Regions from separate parts of the Enterobacter sp. Taxon_2 genome, predicted to be linked through region 2. Evidence: predicted binding sites of a transcription regulator. Region 2 holds the regulator's gene; the other holds the start of a gene.
What was found. Region 2 encodes PurR, which represses purine synthesis genes. Its sites were predicted from a motif close to CANGCAAACGTTTGCNTG; they were not measured.
Positions count from the first base shown of each region.

Region 1: a site for PurR is predicted at 10,134-10,151, ahead of pyrC (dihydroorotase). Genes of this name have one in related genera too.

Region 1 covers NZ_CM178024.1:1,810,361-1,825,005, forward strand. Annotated here, with positions in the region: gene AC4IC4_RS08490 (hypothetical protein) at 1-393, shown strand, start outside; gene AC4IC4_RS08495 (hypothetical protein) at 473-1,468, opposite strand; gene mdtG (multidrug efflux MFS transporter MdtG) at 1,816-3,033, opposite strand; gene AC4IC4_RS08505 (Kdo(2)-lipid IV(A) acyltransferase) at 3,174-4,100, opposite strand; gene trhO (oxygen-dependent tRNA uridine(34) hydroxylase TrhO) at 4,322-5,371, shown strand; gene AC4IC4_RS08515 (YceI family protein) at 5,413-5,991, opposite strand; gene AC4IC4_RS08520 (cytochrome b) at 5,993-6,559, opposite strand; gene AC4IC4_RS08525 (DUF2770 family protein) at 6,767-6,880, opposite strand; gene solA (N-methyl-L-tryptophan oxidase) at 6,940-8,058, opposite strand; gene bssS (biofilm formation regulator BssS) at 8,175-8,429, opposite strand; gene dinI (DNA damage-inducible protein I) at 8,704-8,949, opposite strand; gene pyrC (dihydroorotase) at 9,024-10,070, opposite strand; gene AC4IC4_RS08550 (lipoprotein) at 10,197-10,757, opposite strand; gene mdtH (multidrug efflux MFS transporter MdtH) at 10,881-12,089, opposite strand; gene rimJ (ribosomal protein S5-alanine N-acetyltransferase) at 12,326-12,910, shown strand; gene AC4IC4_RS08565 (YceH family protein) at 12,920-13,570, shown strand; gene AC4IC4_RS08570 (Gfo/Idh/MocA family protein) at 13,573-14,496, shown strand; gene murJ (murein biosynthesis integral membrane protein MurJ) at 14,626-14,645, shown strand, end outside.
Region 2 covers NZ_CM178024.1:2,052,047-2,066,691, forward strand. Annotated here, with positions in the region: gene mdtK (MdtK family multidrug efflux MATE transporter) at 1-309, opposite strand, end outside; gene AC4IC4_RS09725 (riboflavin synthase subunit alpha) at 535-1,176, shown strand; gene cfa (cyclopropane fatty acyl phospholipid synthase) at 1,208-2,356, opposite strand; gene punC (purine nucleoside transporter PunC) at 2,655-3,854, opposite strand; gene punR (DNA-binding transcriptional activator PunR) at 3,969-4,880, shown strand; gene purR (HTH-type transcriptional repressor PurR) at 4,898-5,923, opposite strand; gene cydH (cytochrome bd-I oxidase subunit CydH) at 6,221-6,310, shown strand; gene AC4IC4_RS09755 (MFS transporter) at 6,474-7,640, shown strand; gene sodB (superoxide dismutase [Fe]) at 7,679-8,260, opposite strand; gene AC4IC4_RS09765 (C40 family peptidase) at 8,383-9,156, opposite strand; gene grxD (monothiol glutaredoxin 4) at 9,494-9,841, shown strand; gene rnt (ribonuclease T) at 9,919-10,578, opposite strand; gene gloA (lactoylglutathione lyase) at 10,674-11,081, opposite strand; gene AC4IC4_RS09785 (alkene reductase) at 11,182-12,279, opposite strand; gene AC4IC4_RS09790 (TetR/AcrR family transcriptional regulator) at 12,334-12,933, opposite strand; gene eptA (phosphoethanolamine transferase EptA) at 12,975-14,600, opposite strand.

The DNA of each region.
Region 1 (14,645 bases), 240 kb from region 2:
GTGCGGTTTATAAAAAAAGAAAATGAAATTTACACTGAGTTTGCCTCTGATTTAGAATATTTAAAATTATTATCATGGGATGTTAAAGAAAATCATAAGCCTTTAGTTGAGGGAATTGAGAAACTAATGAAGCTCATTATCGTTAAGGAACATGAGTTGCTTACATTCATTGACGTTATATTTGGAATGTGGAATCTCAGTGTTTATAACGATGATGAAAGTAAAGGGCATACTGCTCTTACTTTCAATATATCAAAAAATCCTATTGTTGAAGCCGGTTTTAAATTAATACCTGAAATTATTAGATTAAAAGAAGATTTGAATAATTGTTTGGAAGAGCTAATGGGTAAAAATCTAAATGTTTTTACTTTTATAGAACAAGTTGAGCACTAAAATATAAGTACTTTACTACCACAAGTATTAATGATTATTTTTGATGAAAAATAAAAAGCCCCATCAGGGGCTTTTATGCTTAACCTAAGCTATTTTTCTTAAACTTCATTACTTTTTTGTTGTATCGGATTTCACAATTATCAAATCTTTTTCTTGTTGCAGCTTCAATCTCATCACATTTTTTTCTAACTGATGCATCAGTTGGATTTGAATTCTTCATAAGGTATAAAATTGTTTTGATAGTACTATATTTGTCCTTAGTATTTGCACAGGCATAATATAGATTAAAGATGTTTTCTTTTCTAATGAAGTCTTCAGTGTTTTTGTGAAGTTTGTTAAAAGAAGTCTCTAATTCTGCGAATTCGGAAATGCTTTTCACGTAACTTTTCAATTTTGGCGTTCCAAGTTCATCTAATTTTTTTGAACAGGCCTCGTTGAAAATAGATTGCAAGCTCTCAATTTTCCCTACCAAACTTTTAATTTCTTGTTGAGATGGCAAGGGTGGAAAAGTACAGAGTTTTTCAATATACCAATTACTCGTCATTCCCTTTTCACCACGAGTATGACGCAACACATCAATATATAAATCCCAATTTTGTGTTCTTTGGGCTTGATAAAGATAAGTAAGTACTATGTCAGGAAAGCCTTTATATAAATAATCGGTTAAATTTCTTATGTTCTGAGTTTCTTTCAATAAATTAGCATACGTTGAAGATAAGGATAAAAAATTATCTTTATAGGAAGTTAATCTTTCAATGCTCTCACGCCTATCAAGTTCAGCATCAATACGATTTCTTTCCTGTATATATTGCGTGTGCTCACCAAAGTACTTGTCCCCACAAATGCCTCCGATTAAACCTTCATGTCCAGTATCATCAACACCAAGATATCCATGCTGATGTTTTTGACCACAGTTCCCATGCTCGGTTTTAACCTGGCATTTCACACTCTCGCTAAGATGATAGCGTCCTACAAGAGAACGAAAACTATTAACAGTAATTTCTAAATCAGAAGAAAAATTAGGGCGTGAAGTAATTTGTTCTATTGTTGCAAAAGATTCTGAATTATCTGCCATTACATTTCCTTATCTTTGCGTACTGTTTGGATGAACAGCTTGTGAGAATATACACCCCTTATAGGGATCTTTCAATGTCGTATGAACCATAAGGTTATAGGCGATGCGTGTTTAAAACGAACCCGGGGATTCTGACAGGACGGACTGATACAGCCAAAGGCTAAAGTACGTACTTAAGACCGTAAATGTAATGACATAAAACATGTATGTATTTTACTTTACGCTGCTTCCAGCGTGGCGTACATGGTCATTGGTGTCTCCCTGTTTTCCAGAAGGTTTCAGGGAAAGAATAGCTGAATATAAGATTCTGCAAGTATGAATGCGAAAATAAGCTTCAGGCGTTCGTCTTATTCCGTCACGGGCCGTAGCGCGCGGGATAAACTGAACCACGAATAAATGGCATTGAACAACACGACGCCCGCCGTCACGATAAAGACGGCGCGAAAACCGAAGCTGGCGGAGATCCCGGCCCCGAGCAGCGGTCCGGTGACGTTACCAATATCCCGGAATGACTGGTTATAGCTGAAAATACGCCCGGCAATCTGGTTCGTGGAGTTGTAGACCAGCAGGGTCTGTACGGCGGGCAGCAACGCACCGTCGGCGGCACCCAGCAAAAAGCGCAGGACGCCCAGCTGCCATGGCGTTTGCACCATCGACATCGGGATAAGCAGCAGGACGGAAATCACCAGCGCGCAGATCAGGATTTTTTCCGGACCCACCCGGTCCCCCAGTTTTCCCAGCCTCGGGGCACTCAGCAGCGCCGCCACGCCGGGTACGGAGGCGATCAGCCCGCTGATGAACGCAATATTGCTGACGTTACCCGCCAGGTCGCGAACGTAGAGCGTCAGAATAGGGGCAATCGACCCGGTAGCTATCTGAATAATCATTGTCGTCACGAACAGGCTCAGCACCAGTCTGGGATTTTTAAGCGAGGTCAGCACCTCCCTGGCGTGGAGCATCTCTTTTTTGGCGACAGGCGTGAAGTTTTCCCGAATACAAAGCAGGGTGACGATAAAGCACAGGAACAGCACGCTGGCGGTGATGAAAAAGACCGGGCGCAGGCCATAGCTATCGGCCAGGAGTCCACCGGCCAGTGGCCCCAGTAGGGCACCGCTCACGCCGCCGGTTGAGAGCGTGCCCAGCGCCCAGCCGCTCTTATGGCGGGGAATTTGTGTGGCAATCAGGGCATTGGCATTGGGAATAAAGCCTCCCAGCAGGCCCAGCAGTGCGCGCAGGATCAGGAACTGCCAGACGTTTTGCGCCACGCCCATCAGCGCCATGATAATGGCCATCCCCAGCGCCGAACGCAGCAGCATGATTTTACGTCCCTTGCGATCGGCAAGTCCGCCCCAGAAGGGCGAAGCTATCGCAGAAAACAGGAACGTGATGCTGAATACCAGGCCGGACCACATATTGAGCGCGCTGTGACCCGTCACGCCCAGCTGTTCGACGTAGAGCGGCAGGAAGGGCATGACCAGGCTAAACGCCGCGCCGGTAAGAAAACAGCCAAGCCACGCAACCGTGAGGTTACGCTTCCAGTTTATGGGGGCATCTGAGGGTGACATAACAATCCGCATAATGAGGTGCTGAGCACCTGAAGCATGAAGTAATAAGCCTGCTAATTATGCGCCTGGGTTATGATTGCCGCAATGAGGGGGAGCTTTTAAAGCTAAAACAGCATGCGGCCCTGAGGACCGCATGAGGATTAATAGCGGGACGGCGTACCTTGTGGGCGCGTTTTAAAACGGCGGTGCAGCCACATATACTGCTCCGGGGCGAGCATGATGCACTTCTCCACAACGCTGTTCATCCAGCGCGCGGTGGTTTCTGCATCGTCAAGCGGCGGTGCGAGTTCCGGCTCCAGCATCATCAGCTCGTAGCCTGAACCATCCGGTTTACGGCGAGGAACAAAAGGCACGATGGCAGCTTTGGACATCCGCGCCAGCATCCAGGTACCGGTGGTTGTGGCGGCCTCGTCAACGGCGAAGAAGGGGACAAATACGCTGGCCTGCGGGCCATAGTCGTGGTCGGGAGCATACCAGACCACTTCACCGGATTTCAGTGCGCGAATCATGCCCTTCAGATCTTTTCGGTCGATCATGCTTTTGTTGGAGCGCATGCGGCCGTTAGTCTGGATTAAATCGATGACCGGGTTATCGTTAGGACGATAAACGCCAATGCCGGGCGCCTGCATGCCGAACATGCGCGCCCCGATTTCCAGCGTCAGGAAATGGACGCCGATCAGCAGAACGCCCGTCTGGTTGGCCTGAAGCGTATGCACAGGCTCCATGCCAGTTCCCGTCACCTCACTCCAGCGGGCCATGCGTTTGTCCGGCCAGAACCACGCCATACCGGTTTCCATAAGCCCCATCCCGACGGATTCGAAATTCTTCGAAACCATATCGTGACGATCTGTCTCGCTCATCTGCGGAAAACAGAGCTCAAGATTGCGGTACGCGATTTTGGCGCGACGCTTCATAAACAGCTGCGCAAAACGGCCCAGAAATTTACCCAACCGAAAAATTACAGGGTAGGGAAGCTGTACCAGGAGCCATAAAAAGCCAATGCCAAGCCAGGTCAACCAATAGCGGGGATGCAAAAGGGCGGCAGTAAATTTTGGTAACTGGGTCATGTCTTTCCTGTGTTCAAACGTCCTGTTTTGCTAGTGTCTCATTTTTTTAGACGTAGCCAAAATATCTGCTTTCGAAGCGTGCACGAATACAGCAATTGTTAAGCCTGATTAATCAGGGTGTGTGAAATGTAGCGTAAATTGTGTGGATGTAAATTGGTTTTATTTGCTATATGATGCCGACCGATTTTTCATTCTCTCTAACGATTCCAGGACTGTACACCATGCCAGTGTTACACAACCGCGTGTCGAATGAGATGTTAAAAGCGCGTATGTTGGCTGAAACCGAACCGCGCACCACCATCTCTTTCTACAAATACTTCACGATCAACGATCCGCAGGCAACCCGCGATGCGCTTTATCAGGCGTTCACGGCCCTGAACGTCTTCGGACGCGTCTACCTTGCCCGTGAAGGCATCAACGCGCAGATTAGCGTACCGGAAAGCAAAGTCAGCGCTTTCCGCGACGTTCTTTATCACTTCGATCCGGCCCTCGACGGCTTACGCCTGAACATTGCCCTGGATGATGACGGGAAATCCTTCTGGGTGCTGCGCATGAAGGTGCGTGAACGCATCGTGGCGGACGGTATCGACGATCCTGAGTTTAACCCGGCGGATGTCGGCGAATATCTGAAGGCTGCGGAAGTGAATGCGATGCTGGACGATCCGGATGCCGTGTTCATTGATATGCGTAACCACTATGAGTACGAAGTGGGGCATTTCGAGAACGCGATGGAAATCCCGGCCGACACCTTCCGCGAGCAGCTGCCCAAAGCGGTTGAGATGATGCAGGAACATAAAGATAAAAAGATCGTTATGTACTGCACCGGCGGTATCCGCTGTGAGAAAGCCAGCGCGTGGATGAAGCACAACGGCTTTAATAAGGTCTGGCATATTGAAGGCGGCATTATCGAGTATGCCCGCCGAGCCCGTGAACAGGGTTTACCGGTACGCTTTATCGGAAAAAACTTTGTCTTTGACGAGCGTATGGGTGAGCGTATCTCGGAAGACGTTATTGCCCAGTGCCACCAGTGCGGCGCGCCGTGCGATACCCATACCAACTGCAAAAACGACGGGTGCCATCTGCTGTTTATTCAGTGCCCGGCCTGTGCCGAGAAGTTTAACGGCTGCTGTAGCGAATTGTGCAGCGAAGAGAGCATCCTGCCGGAAGAAGAGCAGCGTCGCCGTCGTGCAGGACGTGAAAACGGCAACAAGATTTTCAATAAATCACGCGGCCGTCTGAATACCAAACTGGGTATCCCTGACCCGGAATGATAATAACGCCCGGCACGGCAAAAGCCTGCCGGGCGAATCTATTATGATTTCTGCTGTACACCTTCAACGGAAATAATCAGCTCCACGTCCTGAGACGCCGGGCCTAAATCCGTTGTGATATTAAAATCTTTCAGATGAATTTTACCCGCTGCTTCAAATCCTGCGCGTTTACCGCCCCACGGATCGTCACCCTGACCCAATAATTTAGCCTCCAGCGTGACCGGTTTTGTTACGCCGTTAAGCGTCAGGTTGCCGGTAATATTCAGCTTATCACCGTCTTTTTTCACTTCCGTGGAGGTGAAAGTAGCCTGTGGGTATTTCCCGACATTGAGAAATTCCCCACTGCGCAGATGTTTATCACGTTCAGCATGATTGGTATCAACGCTGTTAGTATTAATGGTCACGTTGACCTTGTCGGCGGCAGGATTTTTCTCGTCAAAGGTGAATGTGCCGTCAAAATCCTTAAAGGTACCGTACAGCCAGCTGTATCCCAGATGCTGAATACGGAAATTGACGAAAGCGTGCTGGCCCTCTTTATCAATTTTATAATCAGCCGCCACGGCGGAACCGGTGGTGAATAACAGAGAACCCAGGGCGATACCCAGCAGGTGTTTTTTCATTTTATGCTCCAGAGTCAACTGACGAGCGGCCAAGCATGCGCTTTAGCGTATCGTCTTTATCAATAAAATGGTGTTTGAGGGCGGCGAGCCCGTGCAGTACGGACAGGATCACGACGCTCCACGCAAGCCAGAGGTGTACGACCCCTGCGGTGTCAGCCTGAGCGCCCGCATCGCTGAGCGTTGCCGGGACGTCAAAAAGGCCAAAGACGCTAATCGGCTTACCGTCCGCCGTCGAGATAAGGTATCCGCTAATCAGAATGGCGAAGAGCAGCGCATAGAGCGCAATATGCGCGGCGACTGCACTGACGCGGGTAAATTTGCTGTGGGTCTTCGGCGCGGCAGGCGGTGGGGAAATATGTCGCCAGATCACGCGGAAAACCAGGCCCAGCATCAGCAGGACACCAATGCTTTTATGTAACTCCGGTGCCTGGTGATACCAGCCATCGTAATAGCTGAGCGTGACCATCCAGAGCCCAAGTCCAAACATACCGTAGACGGCAAGAGCAAATATCCAGTGCAAACTTATGGATATTATTCCGTAGCGCCGGGAGGAGTTACGCAATTGCATCAGAATGTCCATTTTCAAATTAACCGGAAAGTAAAAATGAACGGGAAGGCGGGATATTGCAACTGAAATAATTGTCTATTGATTTTTATTTTATTTATTTCAGCAATTTTGAAAAGGATCGCTAACGCTAATTCAATCTCTTCGTGCAAGCGAAATGGTGAGTTTCAATAAAGATAAATTAACGTCAATTATTGTCAGTAAGGCTTTTCAGTAAAATACAATGTAAACAAAATCAATAATGGCCAACAGCGCCCACAATAAGAGATAGAGCATAAAATGCTCGCGAATATTATTCATCAGAAAGCTAACGATCCTGCGCATAACGCCCCGTAATGCAGTGTGAATGAAACGGGCCCCGGGACGTCCGGAGCCCGTGTGGATTATCCGTTAAAACGCGAGAGTGAGAAGGGCGTCAGATCAAACTGCGGCGTGATACCCTGAGCAAACTGTGCGGCGATTTCACCCAGCACGGAAGCGAATTTAAAGCCGTGGCCGCTCAGCCCGGTGATTAGCAGGGTGTTGTCATGCCCGGGCAGCGTATCAATGATGAAGTCTTCATCCGGCGTGTTGTCGTAGGTACAGGCCGCGCCATACAGCAAGCCACCGACGCCCGGAAGAATATTCCGCAGGAATGAGAAGGCTTCCGAACCATCCTGAGGAAAGGCGCCGAAAGGCTTACGCTCTTCAGGGGAGGTGATCGCCTGGCCCCCGTTGTGTTTACCAATTTTCAGCGCGTCTTTCTCGGAAGGGAAACCGTAGAACTGATCGCCATTCGGTAATTCCCCGGTGAAGGCCGGGAATTTATTCTGCGCGCTGTAGCGCCCATCTGACTGGAACCAGGAGAAGACCTTGCGCACCGGTTGGATCGGCAGCTCCGGCAGCAGGCGAGTGACCCAGGTTCCTGCGCTGACGAGCAGGCGGGAGGCTGAATAGTCGCCGTCAAGGGTCGTTACCGTGACGCCATTCTCGTCATGGGTGATGGCCTCCACCGGACAGTTAAACAGCTGTGCACAGCCAGCTTTCGCGGCAAGGTCGACCCAGGTTTTGATCGCTGTTTCACAATGCAGTACGCCGGAGTGGGCTTCAAAGAGGCCAATATAATCGTCCTGGACGCTAATTTCAGGCCAGCGCGCGGTTATGCCCGTTGCGTCCAGCTTCTCAACGTCCAGATTAAAGGCTTTCGCGCTGCGCTCGACGCCGGCAAGAAATTCCGAATGAGCCGGACCAAGGTTGATAACCCCGGTACGCTCGAAAATACGCTCTTCGGTCTGTTTCGCCAGTTCATCCCACAGCGTCTGGGCGCGAAGCACCAGCGGGACATAGCGCTCGCCTTCTCCATACGCATGGCGCATGAGGCGGGTATCGCCATGATGGCTGCCTTCCGCATGGGGAGGGAGGTGAGCATCGATCATCAGGACCTTCAGACCTGCCTGTGTTGCGTAATAACCGGCAGCGGAACCCACGGAGCCGCTACCAATAATGATTAAGTCGTATCTCATATGCATCTCATAAACTGACGTTTTGTTAGCAGAGTAATTAACAACGCGGAGTTAGACAAGGGAGAAATAAATAAGGCACCGCGAGGGTGCCTGTAGAGAGAAAAGTGGGCATAAGCTTAGTGCCGTTTATACTCATTTTCCTGATAGTCGCCAGATTCTATTTTTGCAATACCTGCCTCTAAAATAGAAATAAACTGACGGGCGACGTCTGTTGTTAGCCACAGCGTCTGTCCAACTTCCGCTTCTTCACGGTTGAGTTGATTCGGGGTCTGGTAGTGCAAACGCAGCATCAGCGCATCGTAGCTATCTACGGTACTGATATCCCAGCCAACAAGTGGATGGGTCTGGATCACTTCACTATTCTTTTCCATTATAACCCCCTTAATGCGTGTTAGAAGACAACGGCTTTGAGGTTCAATGCATGTTTTTCTGAAAGCATCTTCAGTATACCAAGTAATAAGGGTTCCGAAGGGAAAAATAAACAGGTGGCAACACATTTTTCTGCTTTTTAGGATTGTTCGAACAATAAAACACCATCTTGTTCACGATTCTTAAAGAAGATGCCGAATTAATTTGAACTTACCGTATTTTTAGACAAAAAAAAGCCGGGGCGACCCGGCAAAAAAACACAATGAGGGAGCAGTATTAATCTGTGATAAACCAGTCGTCTGCGCTTTCCCACGTTTCCTGCAGGATTTCGCTGATGCGATCTTTATCTTCTTTCGCCGCACCAATGACGGAGAGGTTGTTCGCCGCGGCGTAACGCACCGTTACGGCACCCGCGTTGTCGGGAAAGGTGTTGTTAATACGGCGGGATAATTCGCCTGCCAGTGCATCAAGTGCGCCGGCAGGCAGAACAGTTGTTTTGGCTATGGTGACTTCAATACGCATAAATGCCCCCTGTGTAATATACTGTTTATTTATACAGGTATATTATCGGTTTGACAACAAGGGGCATTGATTTTTTAACGTTTTACCGTCCAGTTAACGGTTTCGCCCGCCAGGAAGGGGATCAGCGTGTCATCCGTCAGCGCAATGGACTCCTCAACGTGGCTCGCTTTACGCTCCAGTTCGATGAAGCTGTCGTTGACCGGCAGGCCGTAGAAGCGCGGGCCATTAAGGGAGCAGAACGCTTCGAAATGTTCCAGCGCGTTCATCTCTTCAAATACGGTCGCGTAGCTGGCAAGCGCCGTTGGGGCGTTGAAGCAGCCTGCGCAGCCGCAGCTTGCCTCTTTACGGTGGCGGGCGTGAGGCGCGGAATCGGTGCCGAGGAACGCGCGGGAGAACCCGCTGGCAACCAGCTCGCGCAGCGCCTGCTGGTGGATGTTGCGCTTGAGAATCGGCAGGCAGTACAGGTGAGGGCGCACCCCGCCCACCAGCATGTGGTTACGGTTAAACATCAGGTGCTGCGGCGTAATGGTGGCGGCGATAAGATCGTTGCCGTCGCGCACGTACTCTGCCGCGTCTTTGGTGGTGATATGCTCAAAGACCACTTTAAGCGCGGGCAGGCGCTGGCGCAGAGGCTCCATCACGGTCTCGATAAACCGGGCTTCACGGTCAAAGATGTCAATTTCGGCATGCGTGACTTCACCATGGACCAGCAGCGGCATGCCCAGTTTCTGCATGCGCTCCAGAACCGGCATGATGGCATCAATGCTGGTGACGCCGTGGCTGGAGTTGGTGGTGGCATTCGCCGGGTAGAGTTTCGCCGCCGTAAATACGCCTTCGTTAAACCCACGCTCCACTTCGTTCGGGTCCAGCGAGTCGGTCAGATAGCAGGTCATCAACGGGGTAAAATCGTGTCCCGCAGGCACGGCATCCAGGATGCGCTGGCGATAGGCTATCGCGGCATCGACGGTGGTGACTGGTGGAACCAGGTTAGGCATGACAATCGCGCGGCCATAAATTTCGCTGGTATAAGGCACGACGGTTTTCAGCATATCGCCATCACGCAGATGGATATGCCAGTCGTCAGGGCGGCGGATTTTAAGAACCTGGGGTTGTGCAGTCATGGAAGCTCCGGCTTGTCAGGAATCAGTCATAAGGATGGCTGTTTTTGCCGGACACAAATCATAAGCGGAAACGTTTTCGTTTGCACACTTTTCCGTAAAAAAAAGGGCGCCGCAGCGCCCTTCAGGTTAATCGGTGAAAGGAATGATGATTTCACCCGGCTTAACCTCTATGCCTTTTGCGTATTTTTTCGCCAGGGCTTCGCCCTTGCTTTTATCTTCGCTTAAGACGTACGCGGGCTGCTGGTTGAAATAATTACGCAGCGACTGGTTGAGATAGGGCATCAGGGTTTGCAGAACCGGCGCCATCTTGTCCGGCGACACCTGCGCATCGACGACTTCCATCTCCTGGAGGAAAATCGCCCCTTTCTCTTTGTTGAAAATGGGAAGTGCCTTCAGCTTGAGCTTGATGTTGGCTTTCTGATTGCCAAAGAGGGAGGACATATCAAGATCCGCGTCACCGGCCAGGGTGACTTTGTTTGGCTCTTCACGTCCGATCTGGCTGGTCAGATTCGTGAGCACGATATGCGCGTCCGCCAGCCCCGGCACGCCAATGTCTTTAGAAAAATTGTTATGTTTTTCCAGCGCCTGATTAATTTCCTGTTCACTGACGGTATATTGCGTGAGCTGGTTACAGCCAACCAGCAGACCGCTGACAACTAATGCAGCGGCAAAGACGATTTTCTTCATAGTGTTCCTCAACGAAAAATCGGCGCTTCTGTCCTGTTACGCCAGTATGTCAGCGTGAATGGGCAGAAACCAGCAGAAAAAACTGAGAAGTGGGGCGGGAGGGACTCCCGCCCGAGGGAAAGGCTACGCGCCAGGCTCGAGCATGCCGCTCGCGCTGCGTTTCTGGCTGAACTGCCACCACAGGGCAAGGAGCGTCATAAAGCCCACCACGCCGAGCATCATCCACGGGAGTTCGGGCTGGTTTAACGCTTTGCCGGCATCAAACAACCAGCCGCCTCCGGCGTAACCTAATGCGCCGCCAAGCGCCAGCCCCAGCCGGCTGAAACCCATATAGCTGCCGCGCGCACGCGCATCCGCAAGGGAGGCGCTCAGCGTTTCACGGGCAGGCTCGGCGATGATCGACCCTATATAGAAGGTGCAAATCAGGGTAAACAGCTGCTGGAGAGAGTTCACCAGGCCGATTGGCATCATGCTCAGCGTCATCAGGAACAGCCCGGCCATCAGGCGATGCTCCAGACGAAAACGCCGTTCGCTCCAGCGGGCAATCGGATAAAGCAGCGTTAACGACAGGCAGGCTTCGATGGCGTACATCCATTTAACAGCAGCAGGCGTGCCAGCAATGTCGTTAACCATGATCGGCAGCATCAGCATGACCTGCACAGCCAGCATGTAGTAGCCCGTCAGGGTCAGCACATAGGTGACAAAACGTTTGTCGCGCAGGACGCGGCCAAGCCCTTCCCGGACAGGTGCTTTGACCGTCGACAGTTTCCAGGCGGGCAGGAACAGGCCATTAAACAGCGCGCACAGAATAAAGAGCACCGCCCCAGCCGCGCAGACCAGACGGAAGTCGTACTGCAGCAGCCAGCTTCCCAGCAGGGCGCCGACAACCGCCCCGGCGCTGTCCTGCATCATCAGAATCGAGAAGAAACGGCCGCGGTGCTGCGGGCGAATAAGCTTCACCACCAGCGCGGTGCGTGGCGGATCGAACAGCGTGCCCCCGATACCGGAGAGGAAACAGGAGAACCAGAGCAGCCACGGCTCCTGGGCGACCGCCATCGTGGCAAAGCCTGCCGCGCGCAGCAGCATACCGGTCACGATCATCGGTTTAGCGCCAAAGCGGTCGGCAATGGCCCCGCCAAAGACGCCCAGCCCCTGCTGGACAAACTGGCGTAATCCCAGAGCAATGCCGACCATTAATGCCGCCCAGCCCATTTGATCGACAAAGCGAATCGATATCAGCGGGAAAACGACAAAAAAGCCGAGCACGACCAGCATGTTATCGACGAGCAGGAAATATTTACCCAGGCTCCTGGCCTGTGATACGCGGGACATTTTCCCTCCAGGGAAAATAAGATGGTGAGCACGCTAACATTCTGCGGTGTCGCCGCGTTTTTTCCCACCCCTGAACGCGACAATATTTTTTTATCAAAAGGGTGCTTTGATAGAGAGTTCTCATCGAAAAGTGTGAAAAGAGGGCAAAATGGTATGTCACTGTTTTCACAGACGGCGCAGGCGCAGGTATAGTAAAGCTAATGGGTAAGCAGAAGTGACGGGAAGGAGTGGTATCGATGTTTGGCTATCGCAGTAATGTGCCAAAAGTGCGTCTGACAACGGACAGGCTGGTCGTTCGTCTGGTGCATGAGCGTGATGCCTGGCGTCTGGCGGATTATTACGCCGAGAATCGCCAGTTTTTAAAACCCTGGGAACCCGTTCGGGATGAGAGCCATTGTTACCCTTCCGGCTGGCAGGCGCGCCTAAGCATGATTACGGAATTTCACAAGCAGGGCAGCGCGTTTTATTTCGCGCTGCTGGATCCTGAAGAGAAAGAGATTATCGGGATCGCCAATTTTTCAAACGTGGTGCGGGGATCGTTTCACGCCTGCTACCTTGGCTACTCCATCGGTCAGAAATGGCAGGGGCAGGGGCTGATGTACGAGGCGTTAACGGTGGCGATCCGCTATATGCAACGCACGCAGCATATCCATCGCATCATGGCGAACTATATGCCGCATAATCAGCGCAGCGGCAATTTGCTGGCGCGTTTAGGGTTCGAGAAAGAGGGTTACGCCAAAGACTATCTGTTGATAGACGGAGAGTGGCGCGACCACGTTCTGACGGCATTAACCACCCGGGACTGGACCGCAGGTCGTTAAGGAGAAAAGATGAAGTATCAGCTAAACGGTACAGAAGCGCGCGTGATTGGGTGCTTACTCGAAAAACAGGTCACCACGCCGGAGCAGTATCCGCTCTCCGTCAACGCCGTGACCATGGCCTGCAACCAGAAGACCAACCGCGAGCCGGTGATGAACCTCAGCGAGCATGAGGTTCAGGACGTGCTCGATGCATTGGTAAAACGCCACCATCTGCGCACCGTCAGCGGCTTCGGCAACCGCGTGACCAAATACGAACAGCGCTTTTGTAACTCCGAATTTGGCGACCTGAAGCTGAGCAGTGCAGAAGTGGCGGTCATCACCACGCTGCTGCTGCGCGGGGCGCAGACACCGGGAGAGCTGCGCACGCGCGCTTCCCGTATGCATGAGTTCAGCGATATGCAGGAGGTCGAGCAGACCCTGGAAGGGCTAGCCGCGCGTGAAGACGGCCCTTACGTGGTGCGTCTGGCGCGAGAGCCGGGAAAACGCGAAAGCCGCTATATGCATCTGTTCAGTGGTGAAGTTGATATTTCAGTTAAATCCAGCGCAACCGATATTAGTGCTGGAGATGATGATTTGGTTGCCCGCGTAGAGGCGCTGGAAGACGAGGTCGCTGGGCTGAAACAGCGTCTGGATGCGTTGCTGGCACATTTGGGAGACTGACGGTGAAAAAATTACGCGTAGGCGTGGTGGGGCTGGGCGGCATCGCGCAAAAAGCCTGGCTGCCTGTTTTAGGTGCGGCGACGGACTGGACCCTGCAAGGGGCATGGTCACCCACCCGAGAAAAGGCAGAACGTATCTGCGAAACCTGGCGCATGCCGTATGCTGCCTCCCTGCAGGATCTGGCCCGCGAGTGTGATGCGGTTTTTGTGCATACCTCAACGGCAACCCACTATCAGGTGGTGAGCGAGCTGCTCAATTTGGGGGTTCACGTCTGCGTGGATAAACCGCTGGCTGAAAATGTTCAGGATGCCGAACGGCTGATTGAGCTGGCCGCGCGCAAAAAACTGACGCTGATGGTGGGCTTCAACCGCCGCTTTGCGCCGCTTTATCAACAGCTGAAGGCGCAGTCGGGCACGCTCGCCTCGCTGCGGATGGATAAGCACCGTACCGACAGCATTGGGCCAAACGATCTGCGCTTCACCCTTCTGGATGATTATCTGCACGTTGTGGATACGGCGCTGTGGCTCGCCAGCGACAATGCACAGCTGCAAAGTGGCACGCTACTGACGAACGAGCAGGGTGAAATGGTCTACGCCGAACATCATTTCGCGATTGACCATCTGCAGATCACCACCAGCATGCATCGTCGTGCGGGGAGTCAGCGTGAATCCGTCCAGGCCGTCACCGACGGCGCGTTGTACGAAATAACCGACATGCGTGAATGGCGGGAAGAGAAGGGCAGCGGCGTGGTGACGCTACCTGCCCCTGGCTGGCAGAGCACGCTTGAACAGCGCGGTTTTGCCGGTTGTGCCCGTCACTTTATCACCTGCGTGCAAAATCAGACGGTTCCTGAAACGTCCGGTGAGCAGGCCATTATGGCGCAGCGCATTGTGGAAAGGCTCTGGCGCGAGGCCATGAGCGAATAACTCGCTGTAACATCTGCGGATAGTAATTCGTTGAAATCCGGTTAGACTAAGCGCCGCTTGTTGGCTTTGCCGGGTGGCGCTTACGCTTACCCGGCTCACAAATCCGTATGGTTCTGGAAATTCACGTTAATGAACTTATTAAAATCGCT
Region 2 (14,645 bases):
CATGATCAGCACGGAGACAAACCCTGCCAGCCAGAACCCCTGACGGACCTGATGGGCAATGCGCTCGCGACGACCCGAGCCATTGAGCTGAGCGATAACAGGCGTGAGTGCGAGCAGCAGACCGTGGCCGAACAGGATGGCCGGAAGCCAGATTGACGTACCGATAGCCACGGCCGCCATATCGGTGGCGCTGTAGCCACCTGCCATTACCGTATCCACAAATCCCATTGCGGTCTGGGCCACTTGCGCGATGATCACTGGTATAGCCAGTGCCAATAACTGGCGCGCTTCATTCATGTACTTCTGCACGTGAACACCTTTATTTTGTAGTTATTTGAGAGACTAAAAAAGCCGCCGAAACGGGCAGCGAGAAGAAAATGCAGGGGGGTGCCAGCTATTGTAGCGGGCTTTAGCTATTTATCTAGTGAAAAAATCGCCAGAAAATGCGCTCCGCTGGCAACCTGTTTTTCCAACTGTTATTGTGGTGGGATTAAACGGTGTCACCACCGTCCGGAAAAAACAGGAGTTGTAAGCATGTTTACTGGTATTGTGCAGGGCACCGCCAAAGTGGTGTCCATTGATGAAAAACCTAATTTCCGTACTCATGTTGTTGAGCTGCCGGAATATATGCTTGAGGGCATTGAAACCGGTGCGTCGATTGCGCATAACGGCTGCTGCCTGACCGTGACCGAAATTAACGGCAACCAGATTAGCTTTGATTTAATGAAAGAGACGCTGCGCATCACCAACCTGGGCGAGCTGGCGGTGGGCGATACCGTCAACGTTGAACGCGCGGCGAAGTTCAGCGATGAGATTGGCGGCCACCTGATGTCCGGCCACATCATGACCACCGCTGAAGTGGCAAAAATCGTGACCTCGGAAAATAACCGTCAAATCTGGTTTAAAATGCAGGATCCGTCATTAATGAAATACATCCTCTATAAAGGATTTATTGGCATCGATGGGATTAGCCTGACGGTGGGGGAAGTGACGCCAACGCGTTTTTGCGTGCATTTAATTCCTGAAACGCTGCAGCGCACCACGCTGGGCACCAAAAAACTGGGGCATAGCGTGAATATCGAAATCGATCCGCAAACCCAGGCGGTGGTGGATACGGTTGAGCGCGTGCTGGCAGCAAAAGAAGCCGCAATAATAAAGACCACTGAAGAAGAATAAAAAATAACCCCGGATATCCGGGGTTATTTTTTTAGCGAGCGACACGCAGTCCGTGTTCAATCCCACGGCTGAATACCACCTGCCAGAGCTGAATATCCCGTGCGCGAAACGCCCCCGCGCAGGCATTCAGATAATAGCTAAACATCCGTTTGAATCGTTCAGAATAGTTGTCCGCAATCTCAGGCCAGGTCTCCTGAAAACGCGCATGCCATGCCATCAACGTGGTGTCGTAATCCGCGCCAAAGTTATGCCAGTCTTCCATCACAAAATGGGATTCGCTGGCGTTGGCAATCTGGCGAACGGACGGTAAACAGCCATTCGGAAAGATGTATTTATTGATCCACGGGTCAACGTTATTGTCGGTCCGCTTAGAGCCGATGGTGTGCAGCAGGAAGATGCCGTCCGGTTTCAGATTACGATCCACCACCTCAAAATAGGTGTCGTAGTTTTTCGGCCCGACGTGCTCGAACATGCCGACGGAAACGACCCGGTCAAACTGTTCATTCAGATCACGGTAATCCTGCAGCCGGATATCCACATCGAGACCCTGGCAGCGCTCCCGCGCCATTTTTTGCTGTTCCGCTGAAATCGTGACGCCCACTACGCTGACGCCATAGTGCTTCGCCATAAAATACGCCAGCCCACCCCAGCCGCAGCCGATATCCAGCACGCGCATGCCGGGCTGTAGCTGCAGCTTCTCGCTAATCAGACGCAGCTTTGCCTGCTGTGCTTCCTCAAGCGTCGACGCGTCTTTCCAGTAGGCGCAGGAGTACTGCATGAACGGGTCCAGCATACGGCTGAACAGGTCATTGCCGAGATCGTAATGCTCTTTGCCGACGATCCACGCGCGTTTTTTACTTTGCAGATTGAACAGTCGGGCAGAGGCGACACGCAGGGTGTCTTTCAGATTGCGCGGGAGTTGGTTTTCCAGACCGGCACGCAGCACGCTGGCAAAAAAGGTATCCAGACGTTCGCACTCCCACCAGCCGTCCATATAACTTTCTCCCAGGCCTAACGATCCCTCCCGCAATACGCGTTTAAAAAAGTCGGGATGTTTAACCTGAGGATCGGATGGCGATGATCCATTGATAGTGATGCCTGCTCGACCTAACAGTTCACTGACGATCCGGGACCAGTTATCGTCCGGAACGCTGACTTCTTCTATACACGATGAACTCATAGCTTCTCCATCACCCTGATGTGATCAGAACCTTCAAACAGCGTAGACGCTTTTTTTGGTTTGTGAGAAATCTCACGGTAAATACCGCGAGGCTAATATCCGACGTAGAACAGAGGAAGGGAGATAACCCTTGCCGAAATGCCTTCCATGGTAAAACGGGAGCACTCCGGCTCCCGTTAACACTTAATATTTATCGTATTTAATCGAACCAAATTTAGTATAGGCCTCAAAATTTGGTGATTCAATAGAAAATTGTTAGCAACCTAATCACTGAAATGTAACATGATTTCTGGCGCAATCAGGCATGCGAGGTTTCCACCTGAGCGCCGCTATCCTGCTCACGCTGCGCGGAGGCCTGCATGCGATAGCCCATCACCGCCAGCGCAACGGTGACCAGCATCACGCTGGTGGTGGTTAACAGTGGCGTCGCAATCAGCGCCGAGACCACCAGGCTTGCCAGGAAGCACAGACCCAACTGCAGGGTATTTTGCAGCGCGGCGGCGCGGCCTGTCGCCTGCGGGAACGGGCGTAACGCTTGTGCCACCACGATCGGGTAAATCGCCCCGTTCGCCACGGCCATGACGCAGAAGGGGATCAAAATTTCAGCCAGGCCCGCGCCCGGAATAAACCCGACGGCCCAGGTGCCGATGACGCTCAGCGCATACAGCACCAGCAGCCATGGCAGCATCTGCTGACCTTCCCATTTTTGCAGCGCCGCGCGACAGCCGTACCCGCCCACCAGGAAGGCGATAGTCTGCGGAACATAGCTCAAACCGATGGCCGCCGGGCTGTAGCCCATATCGTGCAGAATGAACGGCGAGCCGGTAAGCCACGCGAAGAAGCTGGCCGAACAGGCGGCGTAAATCAGGACATTGCCGCGATATGCTTTGGCGCTCAGCAGGGAGGTGAAGGTAATCGGCTTCGCATCCGCATGCGCCTCTTTTTTATGCGCGGGCTTAAGGGCAAACGCTGGCAGCATCAGCACCAGCGTGATGGCAAACAGCGTGGCAAAAATGGCCTGCCAGTCAAAGTGCGCGAGGATCCAGCTGCCCAGCAGCGGAGCCAGGGCAGGGGAAAGACCCACCAGCGGCATAATGGTGGCGAAAATACGGTTTGTGCGGTTAGCCGGATAGTAGTCGGTCACCAGTGCCTGCCAGGTCACCGCCGCAGCACAGACGCCCACGGCCTGAATAAAGCGCAGCACCAGCAGCCAGGTGGCATCGCGCACCCACAGCATCCCCAGGCAGCCCACGGCAAAAATGGCCAGACCCAGCAGCAGTACCGGTTTACGACCAAAGCGATCCGAGAGCGGTCCCCACAGCAGCTGCGCGAAAGCGAAACCGGCAAGGAACAGGCTCAGGCTGGCGCTGATGGCCGCCGCAGGGGTTTGCAAATCTTCCTGCATGGCGGCAAACGCGGGCAGGTACATGTCGGTGGCCAAAAAGCCCAGCACGCTTAAGCCGCCGAGCCAGACTAAAAATCCTTTCCTGGGTTGCATTCTCTTATTCTCCTGAGGAGGCAGGTGTACGTTGGCGCAGAGTGTAGGGAGTGCAAAGCCGCTTGTGAAACGCTAATATTTGGCGGGTGCATTCAAATTTTTTGCAGGCAGAAAATGTGGTCAGATTATTCTCTTGAAGTGGTCGATGCTGTCGCGCGTAACGGCAGCTTTAGCGGTGCAGCGCAGGAGTTGCACCGCGTCCCTTCGGCCATCAGCTACACGGTGCGTCAGCTGGAGGAGTGGCTGGCGGTTCCGCTGTTTGAGCGGCGCCATCGTGATGTGGAATTAACGCCCGCCGGGGCGTGGTTTTTGAAGGAAGGGCGTTCTGTTATCAAAAAAATGCAGATCACCCGCGAACAGTGTCAGCAGATCGCTAACGGCTGGCGGGGGCATCTTTCCATCGCGGTGGATAACATCGTTAAGCCGGAACGTACCCGGCAGATGATCGTCGATTTCTATCGTCATTTTTCAGATGTCGAGCTGCGGGTCTCGCAGGAGGTGTTCAACGGCGTCTGGGATGCGCTGGCGGACGGCAGGGCAGAGATGGCAATCGGGGCCACGCAGGCGATCCCGGTCGGGGGACGTTACGCCTTTCGCGATATGGGCATGCTGAGCTGGAAGTGCGTGGTGGCAAGCGATCATCCGCTGGCGGTGATGGAGGGGCCGCTCAGCGATGATACGCTGCGCAACTGGCCGTCGCTGGTGCTGGAGGATACCTCCCGTTCATTGCCCAAGCGTATCACCTGGCTTCTGGACAACCAGCGGCGGGTGGTAGCCCCTGACTGGGAATCGTCGGCGACGTGCCTCAGCGCCGGACTGTGCGTCGCGATGGTGCCCGTTCATTTCGCGCGTCCGCGCATCGATACCGGAGAGTGGGTTGAGCTGACGCTGGAGAATCCGTTCCCGGATGCGGCCTGCTGCCTGACCTGGCAGCAAAGTGATGTCTCGCCTGCGATGGCCTGGCTGCTGGATTATCTGGGAGACAGCGAAACGCTAAATCGGGAATGGTTACGGGAGCCAGCATAGCTGGCCCCGTAAAGCGATTAACGACGGTAATCGCGGAACGGACCGTCCGCAACGGAACGGCGTTCGATAAGACGCGGGTGAACTTCAATGGACTGCGACTCTTCACGTTTGTTGACGATCCTGTCCATCAGCATATTGAAGGCCGTTTCGCCCAGCGAATCTTTCGGCTGATGAATGGTGGTCAACGCTGGCGTGAAGAAACGCGCGTTACGCACGTTGTCATACCCGATCACGGAAATATCCTGCGGTACGCGCAGACCCAGCTCGTCGGCAGCGCAGAGCGCGCCCATTGCCATGATGTCACCCCCGCAGAAAACGGCGGTCGGACGGTGTGGCTGGGAGACGATCTGCTGCATTGCGCGGTAGCCCGACTCCGGCTCAAAGTCGCCCTGCACAATCCAGTTTTCCGGCACGTTGATCAGCGCTTCTTCCATCGCTTTCATAAAACCGGCCAGACGGCCCGCGCCGGTGTTGCGCTCCAGCGGACCGGGGATCACGCCAATCTCGCGGTGACCGCGTTCGATCAGATAACGACCGGCCATATAGCCGCCTTCAAAAGCGTTATCGATAACGGAATCAGTGAAATCCGCGCGCGCTTCACCCCAGTCCATGACCACCATGGGAATATGGCGATACTCTTCGAGCATCGACAGCACGGATTCCGGGTACTCGGAACACATTACCAGCAGGCCATCAACGCGCTTTTGCGCCATCATCGACAGGTAGGCGCGCTGTTTTTCAATGCTGTTCCACGCGTTGCCCAGAATCAGGGTATAACCTTTCTGGAAGCAGTTTTTCTCAACCGCTTCAATGATCTCGGCAAAATAGGCCGCTTCACTGCTGGTGGCCAGCAATCCAATGGACTTGGTGTGATTAACCTTGAGGCTGCGCGCAACCGCACTTGGCGAATAGTGCAGCTCTTTGATCGCTGCCCAGACGGCGTTGCGCGTCTCTTCCGCCACAAAGCGGGTTTTGTTAATTACATGTGATACGGTTGTAGTGGAAACGTTTGCGCGTTTTGCTACGTCTTTAATTGTTGCCATTAAATGTCACTCCAGACCATATCCTAAGCTCCTGAAAAACTTGAAGGTAAACGTTTGCCTTCTCTCACCCTTATCACGCAATCTTGAATTGCGGCACGCCGGGAAAACGACACGGGACGTCAGGAGGGGGTCAATGGCCGGTACGCTAATAAATTTAGCGTGGAATTTTGTCCTATCTTGATGAAAAGGGGAAGAGGTAAAGTGTTTATCAGCCTAAATCCAGGAAGATTTTTGACGTAAATTATGCAAAAATGAGCAGGCTCACTTTTCGTGGGGGGATTAAAAGGAGAAAAATTGATGAGTTCCGATCTGAAGTTTTCGCTGTTCACCACCGTTATTGTGCTGGCTCTGATTGTCGCGGCCGGTCTGACGGCTGCGCTGCACTGATTTACGCGGAGGGAGAGTCTTCTCCCTCCCGATCGACCCGATTGTTACTTCTCTGGCAAAAATCTTTTGCCATTTTGTTAACTTCTCATTTTTTGTGATTGATGTCATGCTTTCCGCTTCTTTGTTCTGTGTCACCACATGACACGGCATCCGGAGTTGACGCATGAAAATCAATTTTCCCCTGCTGGCCCTGGCGATTGGCGCTTTTGGGATTGGCACCACTGAATTCTCCCCGATGGGGTTACTGCCCGTCATCGCCCGCGGCGTGGACGTCTCGATCCCTGCGGCAGGGATGTTAATCAGCGCCTATGCTATCGGCGTGATGGTGGGGGCGCCGCTGATGACGCTTCTCCTTTCGCACCGCGCGCGCCGCAATGCGCTGATTTTCCTGATGGCGATTTTCACCCTGGGCAACGTGCTTTCGGCCATTGCGCCGGACTACACCACGCTGCTGCTGTCACGCATTCTGACCAGCCTTAACCACGGCGCGTTCTTCGGGCTGGGATCGGTCGTGGCTGCCAGCGTGGTGCCAAAACATAAGCAGGCCAGCGCCGTAGCCACCATGTTTATGGGGCTAACGATTGCTAACATTGGCGGGGTGCCTGCGGCAACCTGGTTGGGCGAGGTTATTGGCTGGCGGATGTCATTCCTGGCGACGGCTGGACTGGGCGTGGTCGCAATGGTGGCGTTGTTCTTCTCCCTGCCGAAAGGCAGCGCGGGTGAACGTCCTGACGTGCGCAGAGAGCTGTCGGTGCTGATGCGCCCGCAGGTGCTCTCCGCGCTGCTCACCACCGTGCTGGGGGCAGGGGCGATGTTTACCCTCTACACCTATATTTCACCGGTATTGCATGACATCACCCACGCAACGCCTCTCTTTGTGACCGCGATGCTGGTACTGATTGGCGTGGGCTTCTCGATTGGCAACTATCTCGGTGGGAAATTTGCCGACCGTTCCGTAAGCGGCACGCTGAAGGGCTTCTTAACCCTGCTGATTGTCATCATGATTGCCATTCCGTGGCTGGCGCGTAATGAGTTTGGCGCCGCGATCGCGATGGTCGTCTGGGGAGCCGCCACCTTTGCCGTGGTGCCGCCGCTGCAGATGCGCGTGATGCGTGTTGCGCATGAAGCGCCGGGCCTCTCATCGTCGGTCAACATCGGCGCCTTCAACCTGGGCAATGCGCTCGGTGCGGCGGCCGGTGGGGCCGTGATTTCAGGGGGACTGGGGTACAGCTTTGTGCCGGTGATGGGGGCGATTATTGCCGCGCTCGGCCTGCTGCTGGTGATGATGTCGGGTCGTAAACAGCCTGAAGCAGCCTGCGCTGCGGAATAAACCAAAAACGCAGAAGGGCGAACCCTTCTGCGTGTCTCTTACGCGGCGAAGTTCTTCGCCACAAAGTCCCAGTTAACCAGTGCCCAGAAGTGCTCCAGGTAGTTCGGGCGCGCGTTGCGGTAATCAATGTAGTAAGCGTGTTCCCATACGTCCACGGTCATCAGCGGCTTAGCGCTGGTGGTCAGCGGAGTGCCTGCGTTAGAGGTGGACACGATAGCCAGTTTGCCATCCGCCTCTTTAACCAGCCACGTCCAGCCCGAACCGAAGTTCTTGATGGCTGCATCGGTAAATTTCGCTTTGAAATCCGCGAAGCTGCCAAAGGCGGCGTTGATAGCGGTAGCCAGTTCACCGACAGGTTCGCCACCGGCGTTTGGCGCCAGGCAGTGCCAGTAGAAGGTGTGGTTCCACACCTGAGCCGCGTTGTTGAATACGCCACCCTCTGAACTGCGGACGATCTCTTCCAGCGTTTTGCCTTCAAAATCGGTGCCCTTGATCAGATTGTTCAGGTTAGTGACGTACGTCTGGTGATGCTTGCCGTAATGATATTCCAGGGTTTCCGCAGAAATATGCGGTGCCAGGGCGTCTTTTGCATACGGTAGTGCAGGTAATTCGAACGACATTGCTTCTCTCCTTATTGTATTTTGCGTTGCCAATAACCACACAGACAACAAGGACAGGATAGCAAATTGAAAGGGTATGCAAAAGAGGAACTTACCCTGCCACGGGTGTGGCAGGGCAGGGGTTAGCGAATGGTTTTCGGCGTCATCACGCGACGTGCGCCGACGTAATGGCGTACCCAGTAGTCTTCACTGAGAGAGGTGATCTGAATATCCTGGCCGCTACGCGGTGACTGGATGAATTTTCCGTTACCGACATAGACGCCGACGTGGTCAGCCGTGCCGCGACCCTGAGTGCGGAAGAACACCAGATCGCCGTTTTCCAGCTCACCGCGGTCAACCGGTGAGGCATCGCGCAGGTGGTACATCTCATTAGCGGTACGAGGAATGCGGAACTTGACCAGATCTTTATAGGCGTAATAGACGAGGCCGCTGCAGTCAAAGCCGGTACGCGGCGAGCTGCCACCCCAGTGATAGGGTTTGCCAATCTGCCCCATCAGTTTGTTCATCGCGGTTTTTTGCGCTTTCTGTACGCGCACCTTATGCACTTCCGCTATTTTCGTGACCTTCGTGCATTTCGCCTTGTGGCCTTTACGCGTGATGCATTTTTCAGTAACAAGGTTAGCGGCGGTTTGCGAAGCTTTACTTTTGGCGGAGTGGGCAGTACGGGAAGGTTTGGTTTTCGTCTTGCTGGAAGCGGTCTGTTTCGTCTGAGCCGGTGTTTTTTTCTTGTCGTTCTTAGCGGTGGTTTTTTTCTTACGTTCTGTGGCTTTCACCAGATGGTTTTTTTGTACAGCAGAATGCAGCGCCTGCTGAGAGGCGTTTGCCACTGGCGTGAAAGTGAGTGAAGTAAACAGTAAAGCACAGAGCGTGATCGAGATTTTATTTATCCGCGCCACTGGGCAGTCCCCTGATAAATGCAGGTCATCAATAATACCCGCGTGTGATTTACAAAGCCCGTCGATTCTAATCTATAAAAAGCCAGAAAGTTAATAGCATTTTTCAATCTACAATCGTGTTTCGTAAGCAAGTGCAAAAAAATTCATCGTTCTGTCGCTCATTTGCCCATTCCCTAAGCAAAACCCTGACCGCCGCAGGGTAAACACCATTTGCAATGCAACTTTTCCTGACTCGGAGTAGAATGTATAAACGTGACAAAAATGTTATTTTCCGATGCCAGTCTGAACCGCTACAATGTCAGACGAATGCCGTAACAGAAGTTAAAGGAAGCAAGACATGAGCACCACTATTGAAAAAATCCAGCGCCAGATCGCTGAAAACCCGATTCTGCTGTATATGAAAGGTTCTCCAAAGCTGCCAAGCTGCGGCTTCTCCGCGCAAGCGGTTCAGGCGCTGTCTGCCTGTGGTGAGCGTTTTGCTTACGTTGATATCCTGCAGAACCCTGACATCCGCGCTGAACTGCCGAAGTACGCGAACTGGCCGACGTTCCCACAGCTGTGGGTAGACGGTGAACTGGTTGGCGGCTGCGATATCCTGATTGAAATGTATCAGCGCGGCGAACTGCAGCAGCTGATCAAAGAGACGGCAGCGAAGTACAAAACGGAAGAGCCGGACGCAGAGTAATTTTCTCTGCGCAAATAAAAAAAGCGACCCGCTATATGGTCGCTTTTTTTTGTCGGGTGGCGCTGCGCTTACCCGACCTACGATTGGTGCTCGTCCTCATCACCCATCGGCAGCGGCCAGCCGCCCAGACGCTTCCAGCGGTTGACGATCTCACAGAACAGCTCTGCGGTACGCTCCGTGTCATACAGCGCGGAGTGCGCCTGCGTGCCGTCGAACGGAATGCCCGCCGTAATACAGGCCTTTGATAGCACCGTTTGTCCCAGCGCCAGGCCGCTCAGCGCGGCGGTGTCGAAGGTGACAAAAGGATGGAAGGGGTTGCGTTTAAGCGACGCGCGCTCGGCGGCGGCCATGGTAAAGCTGTGATCGAAGGTGGCGTTATGGGCCACCATAATGGCGCGGCTGCAGTTACTCTCTTTCATGCCTTTACGCACCATTTTAAAAATGGCGTGCAGCGCGTCATATTCACTTACTGCACCACGCAGCGGGTTATGCGGATCGATACCGTTAAACGCCAGCGCTTCCGGCTGTAAGTTTGCCCCTTCGAAAGGTTCAACGTGGAAATGCAGCGTGGTGTCCGGTGTAAGCCAGCCCTGTTCATCCATCTTCAGCGTGATGGCGGCAATTTCGAGCAGCGCATCGGTTTTAGCGTTAAATCCGGCTGTTTCTACATCAATGACAACGGGATAAAAACCACGAAAACGGTCGCACAGACCGCTAAATTGAGCGTTATCGGACATCAGGGTCTCTTACATGGGGAAAAAGCAGAGCGCATTATGGCAAATTTTGCGGGGGGATGCAGTAAAACTACGGGCGCACGTTGCGCCCTGAGGGATCAGTTGCCCAGACCGCGACCGGCGTCTTTGGCTTCAATCAGCTCGATTTTGTAACCGTCCGGATCTTCGACAAACGCAATCACGGTGGTGCCACCTTTTACCGGACCCGCTTCGCGCGTGACGTTACCGCCGTTGCTGCGGATGCGCTCACACGCTTCGGCCGCGTTGTCCACTTCCAGCGCGATGTGGCCGTAGGCCGTGCCCAGCTCATAGCTGTCAACGCCCCAGTTGTAGGTCAGCTCGATCACCGCTTCATCCGTTTCCGGGCCGTAACCCACGAACGCCAGCGAGTATTTGTATTCCGGGTTTTCGCTGGTGCGCAGCAGCTTCATGCCCAGGACGTTAGTGTAGAAATCGATAGAACGTTGCAGGTCGCCAACGCGCAGCATGGTGTGAAGTAGGCGCATAATTTCCTCATTAACCAATGAAATAGACTGTCTTTTTGAACAGAAACGATGTTTTAGTATAGCGGCGAAGCATCGCCGCTATCAATGAACAATGGCGAGATTACAAAGAAGGGTAGTCGGTGTAGCCTTCCGCGCCGCCGCCGTAGAAGCTTTCCGGGCGCTGCGGGTTGAGCGCTGCTTTTTTCTGCAGACGAGCAACCAGGTCCGGGTTGGCGATGTAGTCGCGGCCAAACGCGACAGCATCAATCAGCCCTTTGCCGATCAGGTCTTCGGCTTTCTCCGGGGTATAGGCGCCTGCACCGATGATCACGCCGTGGAAGCGCTCGCGCACTTTCTGACGGAAAGCATCCGTGTAAGGCTTACCGCCGGCCCAGTCAGGCTCGGACATGTGCAGATAAGCGATGCCACGTTTAGCCAGTTCTTCGATCAGGTACAGAGCATCCGCTTCCTCGTTCGGGCCGTTGTCGACGTTCTGGAAAGACCCGATTGGGGAAACGCGAATGCCGATACGGTCCGGGCTCCACTCCTTGCATACCGCATCCACCACTTCCAGCACCAGACGGGCACGGTTTTCGACGCTGCCGCCGTACTGGTCGGTGCGATGGTTAGACGACGGCGACAGGAACTGGTGCAGCAGATAGCCATGCGCGGAGTGCAGCTCAATCAGGTCAAACCCGGCTTCACGGGCGTTTGCCACGGCCTGGCGGAAGTCGTTAACAGTCCCCGGGATTTCGTCCAGCTCCAGCGCACGCGGCATAGAGGTATCCACGCGGATCGCATTGCCGTTTTCATCGCGCAGGGACGTACGGGTATTGGCGCTCAGGGCCGAAGCGGAGACCGGTGCCTGGCCGCCAGGCTGAATGCTGCTGTGAGAGATACGACCGGTATGCCACAGCTGGACCGCAATGCGACCTTCTTCAGCGTGGACGCCCGCGGTGATTTTCTGCCATGCGGCGATCTGTTCCGGGCTGTGAAGACCCGGCGCACCCGCATAACCCTTAGCCTGAGCAGAAATCTGCGTGGCTTCGGTGATGATCAGGCCAGAGCTTGCGCGCTGACGATAGTATTCACCCATCAGTGGGGTTGGGATGTCACCCGGCTCAATGCTGCGCAGACGGGTCAGCGGAGCCATGAACACGCGGTTTGGCGCCGTGACGGCACCCACTTTCAATGGGGTAAACAGTTTTTCAGCTGACATAAAGACTCCTGAGTAGACCAGTCGACTAGTAATAAGGTAAATAAAAAGCGCCCATTATACGTCAGGCGCAGTAATGCTGTTTTTCACATGTGCCAGCGCGCTTTCCAGCGGCACGGCACTGCGCGAAATTTTTGCCTGCAGGTTGGCCCCTAACCAGAGGGAATAGAGCACCTGAGACTGCATCAAGGGGTCGCCGGTAAAGGCCAGCGTTTTTTCGTCGCGGCCTTTTTCCAGCGCCTGAGCCAGCAGGGCGATCACGCCGCGGGCACCTTTATCCATCGCTGTGCGCATATCTTCAGAAAGATCGCACACTTCTGCAGACAGTTTAACGGTCAGACAACCGCTGATAATGCCCTGCTGACAGAACTGGTTCAGCGTTTCCTGATAGTAGTTCAGAACACGATCCCGGTAGTTACCTTCATCCGATGCAAAGTGGGTCGCCAGACGCTGGTGGTAGCCAGCATAATGACGCTCCAGCATCGCTACGCCGAAGGCCTCTTTGGACCGAAAGTAGTGATAAAACGACCCTTTCGGTACCTCAGCGGTTTTTAATAACTCGCTCAACCCCATACCGGTAAACCCGCGATGCATACAAAGTTGCTCGCCGGTCGCCAGTAGATGTTCGCGGGTATCGTGTTCAGTATTTCTGCTCATGGCCGCACTCTAATAGACCGTTCGGTCTAATGCAAGCGAGTTTACTGACGACATGCGCTCAGTATATCCAGCTGCTGTTGATAAACCGTTGATTTCACGTCCATCATACCCAGCACGGTCGAGAACAAATTGTCCTGAGAAACCGCATTTTTTGCTGCATGGTCACGCAAACACTGTTCGTTGATGCCAAAGTTTTTCGCGTAATCCGGTGACAGCCAGAACATAAATGGAATATGCGTTTGCTGCTCCGGCGCCAGCATGTACGGTGTACCGTGCAGATAAATACCGCTTTCACCCAGTGATTCACCGTGATCGGAGAGATAAATCAGCGCGGTGTTCATGCTCGCCTGACGGGCTTTCAGCGCATCAATGGTTTTGCTGACCATGCTGTCGGTGTAGAGGATAGTGTTATCATAGGTATTCATCAGCGCCTGATGATCGCAATCCTGAATCTCATTGGTGTCGCAGGTTGGGGTGAATTTACGGAAGTTGTCCGGGTAGCGGCGATAGTACGCCGGACCATGACTTCCCATCAGGTGGATAACCAGTACCGTGTCCTGCTTCAGACCATCCAGCACGTTGTCCAGACGGTAGAAATTCACATCATCAATACAGGATTTGTCTTTGCAGAACTGATCCAGATTCCACTGTGTCATGTCGGTATGGGGCACGCGATCGCAGGCGCCTTTACAGCCGCCGTCGTTGTCGCGCCACAGCAGGTTGACACCCGCATGCTTGAGCACGTCGAGCAGCCCCTCGCGATGGTGAGCCAGGTCGGCATCGTATTTGCTGCGCGTCATGCCGGAGAACATGCACGGAACGGAAACCGCGGTTTCGGTGCCGCATGAGGAAGCCTGCGGGAAGTTAATCACATCCTGCTTTTTCAGCTCCGGGTTCGTTTCACGATCGTAACCATTAAGGGAGTAGTTCGCCGCGCGAGAGGCTTCCCCAACGACCAGTACCAGAACGGTTTTCTTTTGTTGACCGGTAATCAGTGGCCCTTTATGGGCATCTTCACCAATACGCACCAGCGTTTGATCGCCAGCAAACCAGCGCATTTTGCTGTACTTCACCACGGCGCTGACATAGTTCGCCGGGGTGACCATTTTGACGATGCTTTTGTTGTTGCGGAACAGCGACGCGTAGTCTTTATAAAACAGCGCGGCAATCAGGATAATCACCAGCAGAGCGCCGAGCATCGCGGCCACACGCGTCAGCAGCGCATACCACCATTTTCCGGTACGAATGCGGGTCAACGCCAGCACCACGGAAGGCACGAGGCCAGCGATGACAATCCACAGAATCATCTGCGGGGTCACCAGGGCCGTCGCTTCCTGAGAGTTAGTTTCGAACACGTTCACAATCATGTTCTGATCGATCACCGCGCCGTAGGTATACATAAAGTAAGTTGCCGCGGCGCAACCGATCGTTAAAACGATCAGCAGCGGCTTACGGATATAGGGGATATTAAGCAGGCTAAAAACAATCACCCAACCGCAAAACAGCACCAGCGGTACGGAGGCGGCAAAGAGGATGTCGTGCAGATGGGCAGGGGCAATAATGGCCCAGCTGTGCTGGATAAACAGCCCGTTGATTAGCGTAAAGAAGAGTGCACAGCCCAGAGTAAATTTAATGTCGTTACATTGTAACTTTTTGATTAACCACATCGATCGATGAACCTGTCATTATCATGATGGGCCGAGTATAAAGAG